DNA from 3 places in the Kitasatospora sp. NPDC059747 genome. Region 1 is predicted to be linked to each of the others. Evidence: riboswitches for the same ligand, from Rfam matches in the RefSeq annotation. Region 1 holds a riboswitch; each other region holds the start of a gene.
What was found. A riboswitch is a leader RNA that binds a small molecule or an ion and turns the genes downstream of it on or off. The one in region 1 is predicted to bind cobalamin.
Positions count from the first base shown of each region.

Region 1 (4,452 bases):
GGGGGGGGTGGGGGGGCGTGGGGTTGGGTCTGTCGGGGGGCGGGGGGGGGGGGGCGGCTCCTGCGGAGGGCGGGGAGGCGGGAGGCCGAGGCGGGGACGGGGTGGGGGTGGGAGACGGGGACGGGGCGGCCGGGACGGGTCAGACCGGGATCTCCGTGTGGAGGCGGCCGAGGAGTTCCCAGAAGCGCGGGGCCAGGGGCCGGTCGCGCGGGGGCAGGGTGGGCGTCGCGGCGCCCCAGTGCGGGGAGGACACCTGGTGCTCCTGGTGCAGGGCCGTCAGGACGGTCGCGAGGTCGTCCTCGTGGACCGGCACGAGCCGCGCGACCGCCCGCAGGTGGGGCTGCCAGCGGCCGTCCACGCACCTGCGCAGCCGCTGGTCGAGCTCGGCGCCGCGGCCGGTCACCTCGACGAGTTCGGTGAGCCGCAGTCCGAGCACCTGGGCGAGCGCGTGCGTCCGCTCCTCGTCGCCGTCCCACGTCCCGGTGAGTTCGGCCTCCTGGTAGACGCGCAGGGCGACGCCGATGCGACGGGCGGCGGTGTCCTGGCTCAGTTCGCGGGCCACGCGGTGGTCGCGCAGGCGGGCCGGGCGGGTGCCCATGAGCTGCGCGGGCGGGCACCACAGGGCGCGGGCGAGGGCGATGAACTCCTCCTCGGTGGGGCGCAGCTCGCCGCTCTCCCAGGCGATGACGTGCGTGGGCAGCAGCCGGACGCCGTGCGCGGCCATGCCGCCGGCGACCTGTTCGGGGGTCAGGCCGAGCCCGGCGCGGTGGGCGCGGGCCGCGGCGGGCGAGAACGGCACCGGGGGCAGGGCGGGCGGAGGCTGTCTTCGTCGCATGTGAACGAACGCTAGGGCCGGTACGAACGGGCCCCCAGCCGCCGAACGCACGAAGCGCCGGGGAGGGCGCGCGCGGACCGCTGGAGGATCGCACAGGATGTCATGCCCCTGCGGCGGCAGTACTCGGAGGTAGTGACGGGGGCGTTCGGGGGCGCGCGCCGGGCCTCCCGCGTGTGACCAACCCCTCCGTGACCTCGGTTGACTCCCGGTTCGGCCGCGTGATGGGATCCCAGGGCCAAACGGAGGCATGCAGAGGAAGCCGGTGCGAGTCCGGCGCGGTCCCGCCACTGTCACCGGGGAGCACGGCCGGAACGACGCCACGGCGGACCGTCAGTCTTCGCTGACGTGCTGCTGGAAGGCTCCGGGGGTGCGTTCGACCCGGAAGCCAGGAGACTCTCGCCCCCGGTACGTCGATCCAGGGCGCGGACCCTGAGTGAGGACTCGCACGCGATGCAGGCTGCCCCGACCCGCCGAGCCCTCCCCTGTCCCCCTCCGTCGTGCGCCCGCTGACCCGCGCCGCCGCCTTCGCGGTCGGCGCCGTCGCGGGCTACCTGGCGGACGCCCGCTACGCCGATCCGCGCCGCGGCCACCCGGTGGCCGTCTTCGGCGGTGCGGCGACCCGCCTGGAGCGCCGGATGTGGCGCGACGACCGGGCCACCGGGGCCGCGTACACGACGCTCTGCGTGGGCGCCGTCGCGGCGGGCGCGGTGGCGCTGGAGCGGACGGCCGGCCGCCGGCCGCTGGGGCGGGCCGCGCTGGCCGCCGCCGCGACCTGGACGGTGCTCGGCGGCACCTCGCTGACCCGGGAGGCGCGCACGATCGGCCGGGCGCTGGCCGCGGGCGACCTGCCCGCCGCCCGGGAGCGGCTGCCGCACCTGTGCGGGCGCGACCCGAGCGCGCTGGACGGGCAGCAGATCGCCCGCGCCGTCGTGGAGTCGGTGGCCGAGAACACCGCGGACGCCGTCGTGAACGCGCTGGCCTGGGGCGCCCTCGCCGGCACGCCCGGTCTGCTGGCCTTCCGCGCCGTCAACACGCTGGACGCGATGGTGGGTCACCGCTCGCCGCGCCACGCCCGGTTCGGCTGGGCCTCGGCCCGGCTGGACGACGTGGCGGGCTGGCCGGGCGCCCGGCTGACGGCGCTGCTGACGGTGGCCGCCGCGCCGCAGCCGCGGACGGCCTGGCGGGTGTGGCGGCGGGACGGTTCGGCGCATCCGAGCCCGAACGCGGGGCAGGCCGAGTCGGCGTTCGCGGGCGCCGTGGGCGTGCGGCTGGGCGGCACGCTGCAGTACGGCGAGCGCGTCGAGCACCGGCCGGTGCTGGGCGCGGAGCTGCGGCCGGTGACGGTGGACGACATCGAGCGGGCCTGCGCGCTGTCGCGGCGGGTGGGCGCGCTGGCGCTGGGTACGACGGTCGCGGGGCACGTCCTGCTGCGATCGCTGCTGAGGAGGGGAAGGGCATGACCAACGCGCTGCTGGTCGCGGGGACGACCTCGGACGCGGGCAAGAGCGTCGTCACGGCGGGCATCTGCCGGTGGCTGGCCCGCCGGGGCGTCCGGGTGGCGCCGTTCAAGGCGCAGAACATGTCGCTGAACTCGTTCGTGACGGCCGACGGCGCCGAGATCGGCCGGGCCCAGGCGATGCAGGCCCAGGCCGCCCGGGTGGAGCCGGAGGCGGCGATGAACCCGGTGCTGCTCAAGCCCGGCGCGGACGGCCGCAGCCAGGTGGTGCTGCTCGGCAGGCCGGTCGCCGAGGTGGGCGCGCTGGACTACCGCGAGCGCAAGCCCGTCCTGCTGGAGCGCGCCCTGGAATGCCTGGCGGACCTGCGCCGCCGGTACGACGTGGTGGTGTGCGAGGGCGCGGGCTCGCCCGCCGAGATCAACCTGCGCGACCGGGACATCGCCAACATGGGCCTGGCGACGGCCGCCCGGCTGCCCGTCGTCGTGGTCGGCGACATCGACCGGGGCGGCGTGTTCGCGGCGATGTACGGGACGCTGGCGCTGCTGTCCGAGGAGGACCAGCGGCACGTGGCCGGCTGGTTCGTCAACAAGTTCCGCGGGGACGCCCGGCTGCTGGCGCCCGGTCTGGAGATGCTGCACGGCCTGACCGGCCGTCCGGTGCTCGGCACGCTGCCGATGCTGCCGGGGCTGTGGCTGGACGCCGAGGACTCGCTGGACCTGTCGACGGTCGTGGACCGGGTCGACGGGCGCGGGCCGCTCGGGGCGGACGTGCTGCGGGTGGCCGTGGTGCGCTTCCCCCGGCTGTCGAACTTCACCGACCTGGACGCGCTGGCGCAGGAGCCCGGCGTGCTCGTCCGCTGGGCGACCCGGCCGGAGGAGCTCGCCGACGCCGACCTCGTCGTGCTGCCCGGCACCCGGGCCACCGTGGCCGACCTCGCCTGGCTGCGCGAGCGCGGGCTGGAGCCGGCGCTGCGGGCGCGGGCGGCGGCCGGGCTGCCGGTCCTCGGTGTGTGCGGCGGCTACCAGATGCTGGCGGGCTCGATCGTCGACGACGTCGAGTCCAAGGCCGGTGCCGTCGACGCGCTCGGCCTGCTGCCGACGCGCGTGCGGTTCGGTGTGGAGAAGGTGCTCGCCCGGCCGGTCGGCGAGGCCTACGGGCACCGCGTCGAGGGCTACGAGATCCACCACGGGGTGGTCGCCGTGGACGGCGGGGAGCCCTTCCTGGACGGATGCCGGGTGGGCTCGGTGTGGGGCACGACCTGGCACGGCGCGCTGGAGAACGACGGGTTCCGCCGGGAGTTCCTGCGCGAGGTGGCCGCGCTGGCGGGCCGCGCGTTCGTCCCGGCGCCGGACACCTCGTTCGCCGAGGCGCGCGAGGCCCGGCTGGACCGCCTGGGGGACCTGATCGAGGAGCACGCGGACACCGACGCGCTGTGGAAGCTGATCGAGGGCGGGGTGCCGGCGGCCGGAACGCTGCCGTTCCTGCCGCCCGGTGCGCCTGAGGAGGCTGGCAACGCATGAGTGACGTCCGCTACCCGTTCACCGCGGTCGTCGGGATGACCGACCTGCGGCTCGGACTGCTGCTGAACGCGGTCTCCCCGGCCGTGGGCGGCGTGCTGGTGCGCGGCGAGAAGGGCACCGCCAAGTCGACGATGGTCCGCGCGCTGGCCGGCCTGCTGCCGTCCATCGCCACCGTCGACGACTGCCGCTTCTCCTGCGACCCGGCCGCGCCCGACCCGCAGTGCCCGGACGGACCGCACGCCTCCTCCGGGAGCAGCGAACGGCCGTCCCAGCTGGTCGAGTTGCCGGTCGGCGTGGCCGAGGACCGGATCGTCGGCTCGCTCGACCTGGAGCGCGCGCTCGCCGAGGGCGTCAAGGCGTACGAGCCCGGACTGCTCGCCAAGGCGCACCGCGGGGTGCTCTACATCGACGAGGTGAACCTGCTCCAGGACCACGTCGTCGACCTGCTGCTGGACGCCGCCGCGATGGGCCGCTCCTACGTCGAGCGCGAGGGCGTCTCGGTGCGGCACGCGGCCCGGTTCCTGCTGGTCGGCACGATGAACCCGGAGGAGGGCGAGCTGCGGCCGCAGCTGCTCGACCGCTTCGGCCTGACCGTGGAGATCGCCGCGACGCGCGACCCGGCCGAGCGCGCCGAGGTCGT
Region 1 covers NZ_JBHWGV010000082.1:39,325-43,776, reverse strand. Annotated here, with positions in the region: gene ACFV4G_RS29930 (helix-turn-helix domain-containing protein) at 140-835, opposite strand; cobalamin riboswitch at 1,087-1,231, shown strand; gene ACFV4G_RS29925 (cobalamin biosynthesis protein) at 1,333-2,295, shown strand; gene ACFV4G_RS29920 (cobyric acid synthase) at 2,292-3,812, shown strand; gene ACFV4G_RS29915 (putative cobaltochelatase) at 3,809-4,452, shown strand, end outside.

Region 2 (4,452 bases), on a different contig from region 1:
TAGGTGACCGTGCGGGCGGGCTTCCGCGGGAAGGTGAGCTTCGTGCCGCAGTTGTCGACGGTCACCGGGTAGTGGGCGGACGCGTCGGTGGCCCCGCCGCCCGGGGCGATCTCGGCGCCGCAGGCGGTGAGTCCCAGGGCGAGCAGGACGGTGGCGGCAACGGCCTTGGTGCGCAAGGGGGTTCCTCGGGGTCGATGAAAGGGGTGACGGCCGGTCAGAGCCGGTCGAAGAGCAGGTGGACGGCCCCGGTCCCCGGGTGCCGCACGGGGGTGGCCCGGACGCCGAACACCTCGGCCAGCAAGCCGGGTTCGAGCACCTCTGCGGGCGGCCCGGAGGCGACGATCCGCCCGGCCCGCAGGACGTACAGCAGGTCGCAGTGCCCGGCCGCCAGGTTGAGGTCGTGCAGCGCGGTGAGCACCGTCGGCCCGGCCGCGCGGACGAGCGCCAGGACCTCCAGCCGGTGCCCGATGTCGAGGTGGTTGGTGGGCTCGTCCAGCACCAGCAGGCGCGGCTCCTGGACGAGCGCGCGGGCGATCAGCACGCGCTGCTTCTCGCCGCCCGACAGGCCCAGGAAGCCGCGCTCGGCGAGGTGCCCGGCGCCGACCCGGCGCAGCGCCTCCGCGCAGCGCCCGAGGTCGCCGTCCGACGGTCCGCCGAAGCCCCGCCGGTGCGGCAGCCGGCCCATGGCGACCACCTCGGCCACCGTGAAGTCGAACTCGGCGGAGTGCTCCTGCGGCAGCGCGGCCACCCGCCGGGCGGCCTCGCGCGGGGCGAGCGCGTGCAGGTCGTCGCCGCCCACCAGGACGGCCCCGGCGGCGGGCCGCAGGGCCCGGTAGACGCAGCGCAGCAGCGTCGACTTCCCGCTGCCGTTGGGCCCGACGAGCCCCACCACCTGCCCGGCGGAGGCCTTCAGGGCGATGTCGTGGACGAGCTGGGTGCCGGCCAGCTCCACCGAGACGGAGTCGAGGGCGAGGTCCATCAGCGGCCTCCGAGCGCGTGGCCGCGACGACGCATCAGCAGCAGGAAACAGGGCACCCCGAGCACCGCGGTGACCACCCCGACGGGCAGTTCGGCCGGGGCGAGCAGGGTGCGCGAGACGATGTCCACCCAGACCAGCAGCAGCGCCCCGGCGAGCGGCGCGACCAGCAGCACCCGGCGGTGCCCGGCGCCGACCAGCATCCGCGCGAGGTGCGGGACCATCAGCCCGACGAATCCGATCGCCCCGCTGACGGCGACGACCGTGCCGGTGACGGCGGCGGTCACCACGAACAGCTCGCGGCGCAGCCGGTCGGGGTCGACGCCGAGCGAGGCGGCGGTCTCGTCGCCCATGGCCAGCGCGTCCAGCCGCCCCGCGGCGCAAGCGAGGTGGGCGAGTCCGGCCAGCACGGTGGCGGCGGCGATCGGCACCGAGCCCCAGGTCGCGCCGCCGAGGCTGCCGAGCAGCCACATCATGGCGTCGCGGGCGGCCTCGCCGCGGGCGGCGGCGAAGACCATGAGCGCCGTCAGCGCGGAGAAGCCGTACGAGAGGGCGGTGCCGGTGAGCACGAGGCGCAGTGGGGTGAGTCCGAAGGCGGTGCGCGCGGCCAGGTACACCAGCACCATGGCGATCAGCGCGGAGCCGAACGCGGAGGCGGAGATCGCCCACACGCCGAGCGAGGCGAAGGCGCCGAGCAGCAGGACGGCGTTGGCGCCGACGGCGGCGCCGGAGGAGACGCCGAGGACGAACGGGTCGGCGAGGGCGTTGCGCACGAGGGCCTGCACGGCGACCCCGGTGGCGGCGAGCCCGGCGCCGACCACGGCGGCCAGGACGGTGCGCGGCAGCCGGATCTCCCAGACGATCGCGTACGCGGCGGCCTCCTCGGCCTCCAGCCGACCGCCCGTCAGTCCGGCGCCGAGCAGCCGCAGGACGCGCGTCCAGCCGAGTCCGGCGGAGCCGAGGGCCACGCCGCACACGAGGGAGAGCAGCAGGGCGGCGGCCAGGCCGGCGGCGAGGGGCACGGCGGGTATGCGGCGGGACTCCGGTGGCCTTCTCACGATCTGTTCGGGCGCCTTGCCTCGGGCCGTGGGTGTGCCGGGGCCGGCGCCGGCCGGGTGCGGGCCCGGGCGCCATCCCCTCGCAGTCCTCGGCGAGTTGTCGGGAGTTCAGCGGCCGGGGGCGATCGGGCTGGCACGGCCCCGGGGGCGTGCTCACCGTTGCGGGTCAGCGCCGGATTCACACCGGACTTCTCCCTCGGACGCCTTGGCAGCATAACAGCCAATACGGCAATGCAGTCCTTACAGGTATGTGTACGGAGATGAACGGACGTGAACGCACGGCCCGGACGCGCGAAAGCCCCCGCCCGGTGGTCCGGGCGGGGGCTCTCGACGTGGCGACGCGTCAGGCTCAGGCCTGCTTGGTCTCCCAGAAGATCTTGTCGACCTCGGCGATCAGGTCCAGCAGGGCCTGGCCGGTGGCCGGGTCCGTGGACGCCTTGGTGGCCGAGGCGGCCTTCAGGGTGTCGTTGATCAGCTGGTGCAGCTGCGGGTACTTCTCGAAGTGCGGGGCCTTGAAGTAGTCGCTCCACAGCACCGAGATGTGGTGCTTGACGGCCTCGGCGCGCTGCTCCTTGATGATGATGGCGCGGGCGCGGAAGTGCGGGTCCTCGTTGGCCTGGTACTTCTCCTGGGTGGCCTTGACCGACTCGGCCTCGATCCGGGCCTGCGCCGGGTCGTACACACCGCAGGGCAGGTCGCAGTGGGCGTGGGCGGTGGCGCGCGGTGCAAACAGACGAGAGAACATGGGAGTCCTTCCTTAGATCGTCTTCCCGCGCCCGAGACTACCCTTCCGGCCTCCCGGTTTCGCGATCGGGCGGTGGGCCTAGGGCAAAAGGCCGATCCGGAACCGGGGTAATCCGGACATCGGACAGGTGACGGTCCGTACGGCACACTGGGACGCGGCGGCCGGGAGGAGGAGTAGTGGCGCGGATGACGCAACCGGGGGACGGCGCACGGGCGGGCACGGTGCCGTTCGGGCTGGTCGACGTGGCGGGACCGTCGATGGTCCCGACCCTGCGCGAGGGCGACCAGCTGCTGGTCCGGTACGGCGCGCGGATCCGCCCGGGCGCGGTCGTGCTCTTCCGGCACCCGTTCCAGCAGGACCTGCTGGTGGTCAAGCGGGCGGCCGAGCGCCGGGCGAAGGGCTGGTGGCTGCTCTCCGACAACCGGCCGGTCGACAGCGACAGCCGCAGCTACGGCGCCGTTCCGGACGAGCTCGTGCTCGGCCGGGTGCTGCTGCGGCTGCGCCCGCGCCCGGCCTGGCTGGCGCCCGGTCGCCGGCTGGAGCGACTGCTGCTGACCCCCGGGCTGGTCCGGGTCCCGGGGCTGGCCCGCCGCCTCGGCGTCTGGGTGGACGCCGAGCTCTAGTGCCACGGCACTGGCGGATGCGCGTCTAGGCCTGCAACTGCTGCGGTCCGAGCGCCGCGTCCTGGGCCTCCTGGCGCTTGCGGGCCCGGTAGGCCGCGACGTTGGCGCGCGTGGCGCAGCGGTCCGAGCAGTAGCGCCGGGAGCGGTTGGTGGAGGTGTCGAGGTAGGCGTTGCGGCACGGCGCGGCCTGGCAGATCCCGAGCCGGTCGGCGCCGAGCTCGGTGAGGTGGACGGCCAGGCCCATGCACGCGACGGCGCTGAAGTGCGCGGTGGCGGTGGGCGAGTTGTCGGCGAGGTGCAGGTGCCAGCGCGGCCGGCCGGCGTCGTCGAGGTAGTCGTGGCCGGAGACCAGCGGGCTGACGGGGTACTCCATGAGCAGGCTGTTCAGCAGGTCGACGCCACGTACCTCGTCGCCCTCGGCGGCGGCCTCGAAGACCCCGCGCAGCCTGGTCCGCACCGCCCGCAGGCGGGGCAGGTCGGACTCGTCGGCCAGGGCGGCGGCGCGAGAGGACTCGGAGAACAGGGCGCGCACGGCGTCCACCGAGGTCAGCGTGTCGGTGCCGCGCTCGGGTTCCTCGGTGTTCACCAGCCGAACGGCGAGATCGGCGTAGGAGGCGAGCTCCACGGCGGTCCTTCCAGTGGTTCGGTAACGGGCTGATTGCGTCCAGCCTATTACCCGGATCGGGAAAACGGCGGCGCCCGGCAGGATCGGCCTGCCGGGCGCCAAGGGTTGCTCGCTCAGCGCACGCTCAGAGGACCTTCGAGAGGAAGGACCGGGTGCGCTCGTGCTGCGGGTTGGTGAGGACGTCGCGGGGGTTGCCGGACTCGACGACCACGCCGCCGTCCATGAACACCAGCGCGTCGCCGACCTCGCGCGCGAAGCCCATCTCGTGGGTGACGACGATCATCGTCATCCCCTCCTCGGCGAGGCCGCGCATGACGTCCAGCACCTCGCCGACGAGCTCCGGGTCGAGCGCCGAGGTGGGCTCGTCGAAGAGCATGAGCTTGGGCTTCATGGCCAGCGCGCGGGCGATCGCGACGCGCTGCTGC
Region 2 covers NZ_JBHWGV010000017.1:68,047-72,498, forward strand. Annotated here, with positions in the region: gene ACFV4G_RS10350 (ABC transporter substrate-binding protein) at 1-176, opposite strand, end outside; gene ACFV4G_RS10355 (ABC transporter ATP-binding protein) at 215-979, opposite strand; gene ACFV4G_RS10360 (FecCD family ABC transporter permease) at 979-2,037, opposite strand; cobalamin riboswitch at 2,133-2,271, opposite strand; gene sodN (superoxide dismutase, Ni) at 2,384-2,779, opposite strand; gene sodX (nickel-type superoxide dismutase maturation protease) at 2,965-3,402, shown strand; gene ACFV4G_RS10375 (CGNR zinc finger domain-containing protein) at 3,428-4,027, opposite strand; gene ACFV4G_RS10380 (amino acid ABC transporter ATP-binding protein) at 4,152-4,452, opposite strand, start outside.
Region 2: another riboswitch for cobalamin. It lies ahead of ACFV4G_RS10360 (FecCD family ABC transporter permease); the one in region 1 lies ahead of ACFV4G_RS29925 (cobalamin biosynthesis protein).

Region 3 (4,452 bases), on a different contig from region 1:
GTCCGCGATGCGCAGCAGCCGGGGCAGCAGGTCCTCCCGCAGGGCGCAGCACGGGCAGTCGTTGAGCAGCGGTACGTCGGCCGGGTCGAACTCGCCGCCCGCGTCGCGCAGTCGGCGGTGGACGACGCCGCGGGAGGCGTCCCGCAGGTCGTGGTGGAGGACCACCGCGTCGACCGCGCCGCGCGCCAACTCCTCGACGGCACTGCGGCGGTGGTCGGCGTGCAGCCCGGCGACGACCACGACGGGCAGCCTGGTCCCGTCCGCGCCGCTCACCAGCTGGCCTTGCGGACGCCGGGCAGGTGGCCCGCGTGGGCGAGAGTGCGCAGATTGATCCGGGAGAGGCCGAAGGCGCCGACGTAACCGCGCGGGCGGCCGTCGACGGCGTCGCGGTTGCGGATCCGGGTGGCGCTGGCGTCGCGCGGCTGGCGGGCGAGTTCGGCCTGGGCGGCGGCGCGCTCGGCGGGGGCGGTGCCGGGGTGGGCGATGGTCCTCTTGAGCTCGGCGCGGCGCCCCGCGTAGCGGGCGACGGTCTCGCGCCGCCGTTCGTTCTTGGCGATCTTGCTCTGCTTCGCCATCAGACCTTCTCCCCCCGGGCCCGGATCCGGGCGACGGCGGCCTCGACCCCGATCGCGTCGATCGTGCGGATCCCCTTGGCGCTGAGCGTGAGCCGGACGTACCGACCCTCGCCCGGCAGCCAGTAGCGCTTGCGCTGGATGTTGGGGTCGAAGCGCCGCGGGGTGCGGCGGTGCGAGTGCGAGATCGCGTTGCCGAAGCCCGGCCGGCGGCCGGTGAGCTGGCAGTGGGCGGACATGGGGGCTCCCAAAACGGTCCGGGAATGGGCGGGACGGAGGTCACGTTACACCAGATGAAAATGACATCCATTTCGGTGTACGGTTCCAACCCGGCCCCGAACCGCCGCACCACCCGACCCCTCCGGAGGACCTCATGGCCCGCAGCGAACTGCGCCCCGTCATCAAGCTCCGCTCCACCGCCGGCACCGGCTACACGTACGTGACCCGCAAGAACCGCCGGAACGACCCGGACCGGATGGTGCTGCGCAAGTACGACCCGGTCGCGCGCGAGCACGTCGACTTCCGCGAAGAGCGCTGACCGAAGAGCGCCGGAACGAAGAACGTCGAACGAAGAGCGCTGATCCCCCGCCGAGGAGGCACCCCCATGAAGCCCGGAATCCACCCCGCCTACCGGCCCGTCGTCTTCCGCGACAAGGTCGGCGGCCTCTCCTTCCTCACCCGCTCGACGGTCACCAGCGACCGCACGGTCGAGTGGGAGGACGGCAACACCTATCCCGTCATCGACGTCGAGATCTCCTCGGCGAGCCACCCCTTCTACACCGGCCAGTCCCGCGTGCTCGACACCGCGGGCCGCGTCGAGCGCTTCCGCCAGCGCTACGGCGACCGGCACAGCTGACCCGGCGCAGCCGGCCCGGAACGCGCGCGACGGCGCCTCCCCACCATGGGGAGGCGCCGTCGCGGCAGGCGTGCGGCAGCCGCACTCAGGAGCGTTCGGCGCCCCAGCGCTTCTCGACCCCGGCCAGCTTCCAGTACGCGATCGCCGCGGCCCAGACGACGACGAACAGCCCGGCGATCGCGTAGCCGACGTTGTCGAGCGAGATGTCCGCGATCCAGCCGGTGACCGGATCGGTCAGGTCCAGCTTCTCGTGCAGCACGCCGACCAGCTCGATCGTGCCGATGATGAACGCCACCGCGATCGACAGACCGGTGATCGTCAGGTTGTAGTACACCTTGCGCACCGGGTTGGAGAACGCCCACTGGTACGCGAAGTTCATGAACGTCCCGTCCAGCGTGTCGAACAGGCTCATCCCCGCCGCGAACAGCAGCGGCAGGCAGACGATCGCGTACCAGGGCAGCCCGGCGGCCGCGCCCGAGCCGGCCATCACCATCAGGGTCACCTCGGTCGCGGTGTCGAAGCCGAGGCCGAGCACCATGCCCACCGGGAACATCTGGCCGGGCCGGGTGATCGAGCGGGTCGCCCGGTTCAGCACCCGGGCCATGAAGCCGCGCGAGTTCAGGTGCTGCTCCAGCTCGGCCTCGTCGTACTGCCCCGCGCGCATCGCCCGGAACACCTTCAGGATGCCGAGCAGCGCCGCCAGGTTGAGCGCGCCGATCAGGTAGAGGAACGCGCCTGAGGCCGTCGTGCCGACCATGCCGAGCCACTGGTGGGTGGTCGACTCGTCGTCCATCAGCGTGTTCGCCAGCTGCGCGCCGCCCGCGACCAGGGCGGCCATGACGACCACCATCGACGAGTGCCCGAGGGCGAACCAGAAGCCCACCGAGACCGGCCGCTTGCCGTCGGCCATCAGCTTGCGGGTGGTGTTGTCGATCACCGCGATGTGGTCGGCGTCGAACGCGTGCCGCATGCCGAGCGTGTACGCCGTGATGCCGAGGCCCACCCCGAAGACCTGGGTGCCGACGGCGTAGTTGTGCGGCGCCACCAGGAAGACGAGGGTCCCGAACGCCACGACGTGCATGGCCAGGATCACCCCCATCAGCCCGGCGGTGCGGACGGTGTCCTCTCTCCTCCACCGGAAGGTGGGCAGCACGGCGGGCGCGGCCTCGGGGGCGGCGGTTTCGGGCAGGGTCATCTTCGGATCACGCTCCAGCACCTCGTGGAAAGACGTTCGTGAGATGCCGTGGCCGGTCTCCTGGCTGACGGGGCTCCCGTACCCGCCTTCCCAGGCGCGCGAAGCGCCCAGTGGCGTCTGGGTACGGGCGGACTCCCCCGATCACAGTGGCGAGGGCCGCTCCGGACTGGGACCCCTGAGGGTCCGTCACCGGTCTTCCCGAGCACCACGGCGGGGAACACCGTAGGGGTCCCGGGCCGACCCTTGCAAGGCTGCGCACCTACGCAGGTGTCCAGGATCACAGGTCGTGAGCTGCCAGAATGTCCGCATGCATCTCGTACCGGCCGACCGCGCGGGCCACCGCACCATCGACGGACACCGGGTCTGCGAGGCCATCGCCGCGATCGGCGACGCCGCGCACGTCCGCTCGTGGTCCGAGCGGTTCTCCCTGCTCGCCGACCCCGGGCGGCTCGCGATCCTGCTCGCCCTGCACCGCGCCGGACCGCTCGCCGTCACCGACCTCGCCGTCGCCACCGGCATGCGCGACCCGGCCGTCTCACAGGCCCTGCGGCTGCTGCGGACGGCCGGCGTGGTCACCGGGGACAAGGACGGACGCGTCGTGCGCTACCGGCTCGTCGACGAGAGCATGCGCCCCCTCCTCGACGAGTGCGCCGCGGCCGACCACGAGGAGCCCGCCGCCGCGGCGGGCTGACCTCCCGGGCCTGATTCACCGCGGGAAGCCGACCCGATGAGTACGATCATGGCGTGCCGACCCACCCCCACGCCTGGCCCGCCGACCGCTGGAACACCCGGCCGGTCAGGGCGCGCGTGCTGGCGGTCGCCCGCACCCTCACCTCCGCCACCCGCGTCCTCGACGTCCTCACGCTCCTGAACCGCGACGGCATCGAGCGCTACGCCACCGTCAACCCCGGCTCCGCCTTCGCCGACGGCCTCGACGACTACCTGCGCGGCCTGCCCGGCATCACCCTGCTGGACTGGGAGGAGGCCGTCCGGCACCGCTTCGACCTGGCCGTCGCCTGCGCCGTCCACTCCTCGATGCACCGCCTCGACGCCCGGCTCGTCGTCCTCCCGCACGGCGCCGGCTACAACCGCCTGGTGACCGAGTCCACCGGCGACACCGTCAGCGCAGCCGGCCTCTCCCGCAACGAACTCACCCACCACGGCCGGGTCTTCGTCGACGTCCTCGGCCTCTCCCACCCGGAACAGCTCGACCGGCTGCGGGTCTCCTGCCCCGAGGCACTGGACGTCGCCCAGGTCGTCGGCGACCCGTGCTTCGACCGCATGCTCCGCAGCCTGCGCCTGCGCGACTCCTACCGGGCCGCCCTCGGCGCCGTCGACGGCCGGCGGCTCGTCGTCGTCAACTCCACCTGGAGCGAGCACTCGTTATTCGGCCGCCGCCCCGACCTGCCCCGACGCCTCGTCCGCCGGCTCCCCGCCGACGAGTACACGGTCGCCGTCGTCCTCCACCCCAACATCTGGAACCGGCACGACCCCGAGGCCCTGCTCGACGACGCCCGGCGGATGGGCCTGCGCCTCGTCCCGCCCCACCAGGGCTGGCAGGCCGCCCTCGTCGCCGCCGACTGCCTGATCGGCGACCACGGCTCGGTGTCCGTCTACGGCGCCGCCCTGGAACGCCCCACCCTGCTCGTCGCCACCGGCGGCCGAGGGCCACGTGCATCTCCGGCCGCTCGGGAAAGGTGTCCCGCAGAGCCTGGCAGATCTGCTCCGGGCTCCACTTGCGCTCCAGGTGCTGCTGGATGAAGTCCCGCAGCTCGGGATTCTGCCCGATCTTGCCGGGCTTGGGCCGCGGCCGGCGGGCGTCGGCGCGG
Region 3 covers NZ_JBHWGV010000119.1:1,708-6,159, reverse strand. Annotated here, with positions in the region: partial or broken gene ACFV4G_RS35425 (CobW family GTP-binding protein) at 1-273, opposite strand, end outside; gene rpsN (30S ribosomal protein S14) at 270-575, opposite strand; gene rpmB (50S ribosomal protein L28) at 575-811, opposite strand; gene rpmG (50S ribosomal protein L33) at 946-1,110, shown strand; gene ACFV4G_RS35405 (type B 50S ribosomal protein L31) at 1,177-1,428, shown strand; gene ACFV4G_RS35400 (HoxN/HupN/NixA family nickel/cobalt transporter) at 1,514-2,623, opposite strand; cobalamin riboswitch at 2,656-2,848, opposite strand; gene ACFV4G_RS35395 (ArsR/SmtB family transcription factor) at 2,931-3,314, shown strand; partial or broken gene ACFV4G_RS35390 (hypothetical protein) at 3,368-4,282, shown strand; partial or broken gene ACFV4G_RS35385 (helix-turn-helix domain-containing protein) at 4,176-4,452, opposite strand, start outside.
Region 3: another riboswitch for cobalamin. It lies ahead of ACFV4G_RS35400 (HoxN/HupN/NixA family nickel/cobalt transporter); the one in region 1 lies ahead of ACFV4G_RS29925 (cobalamin biosynthesis protein).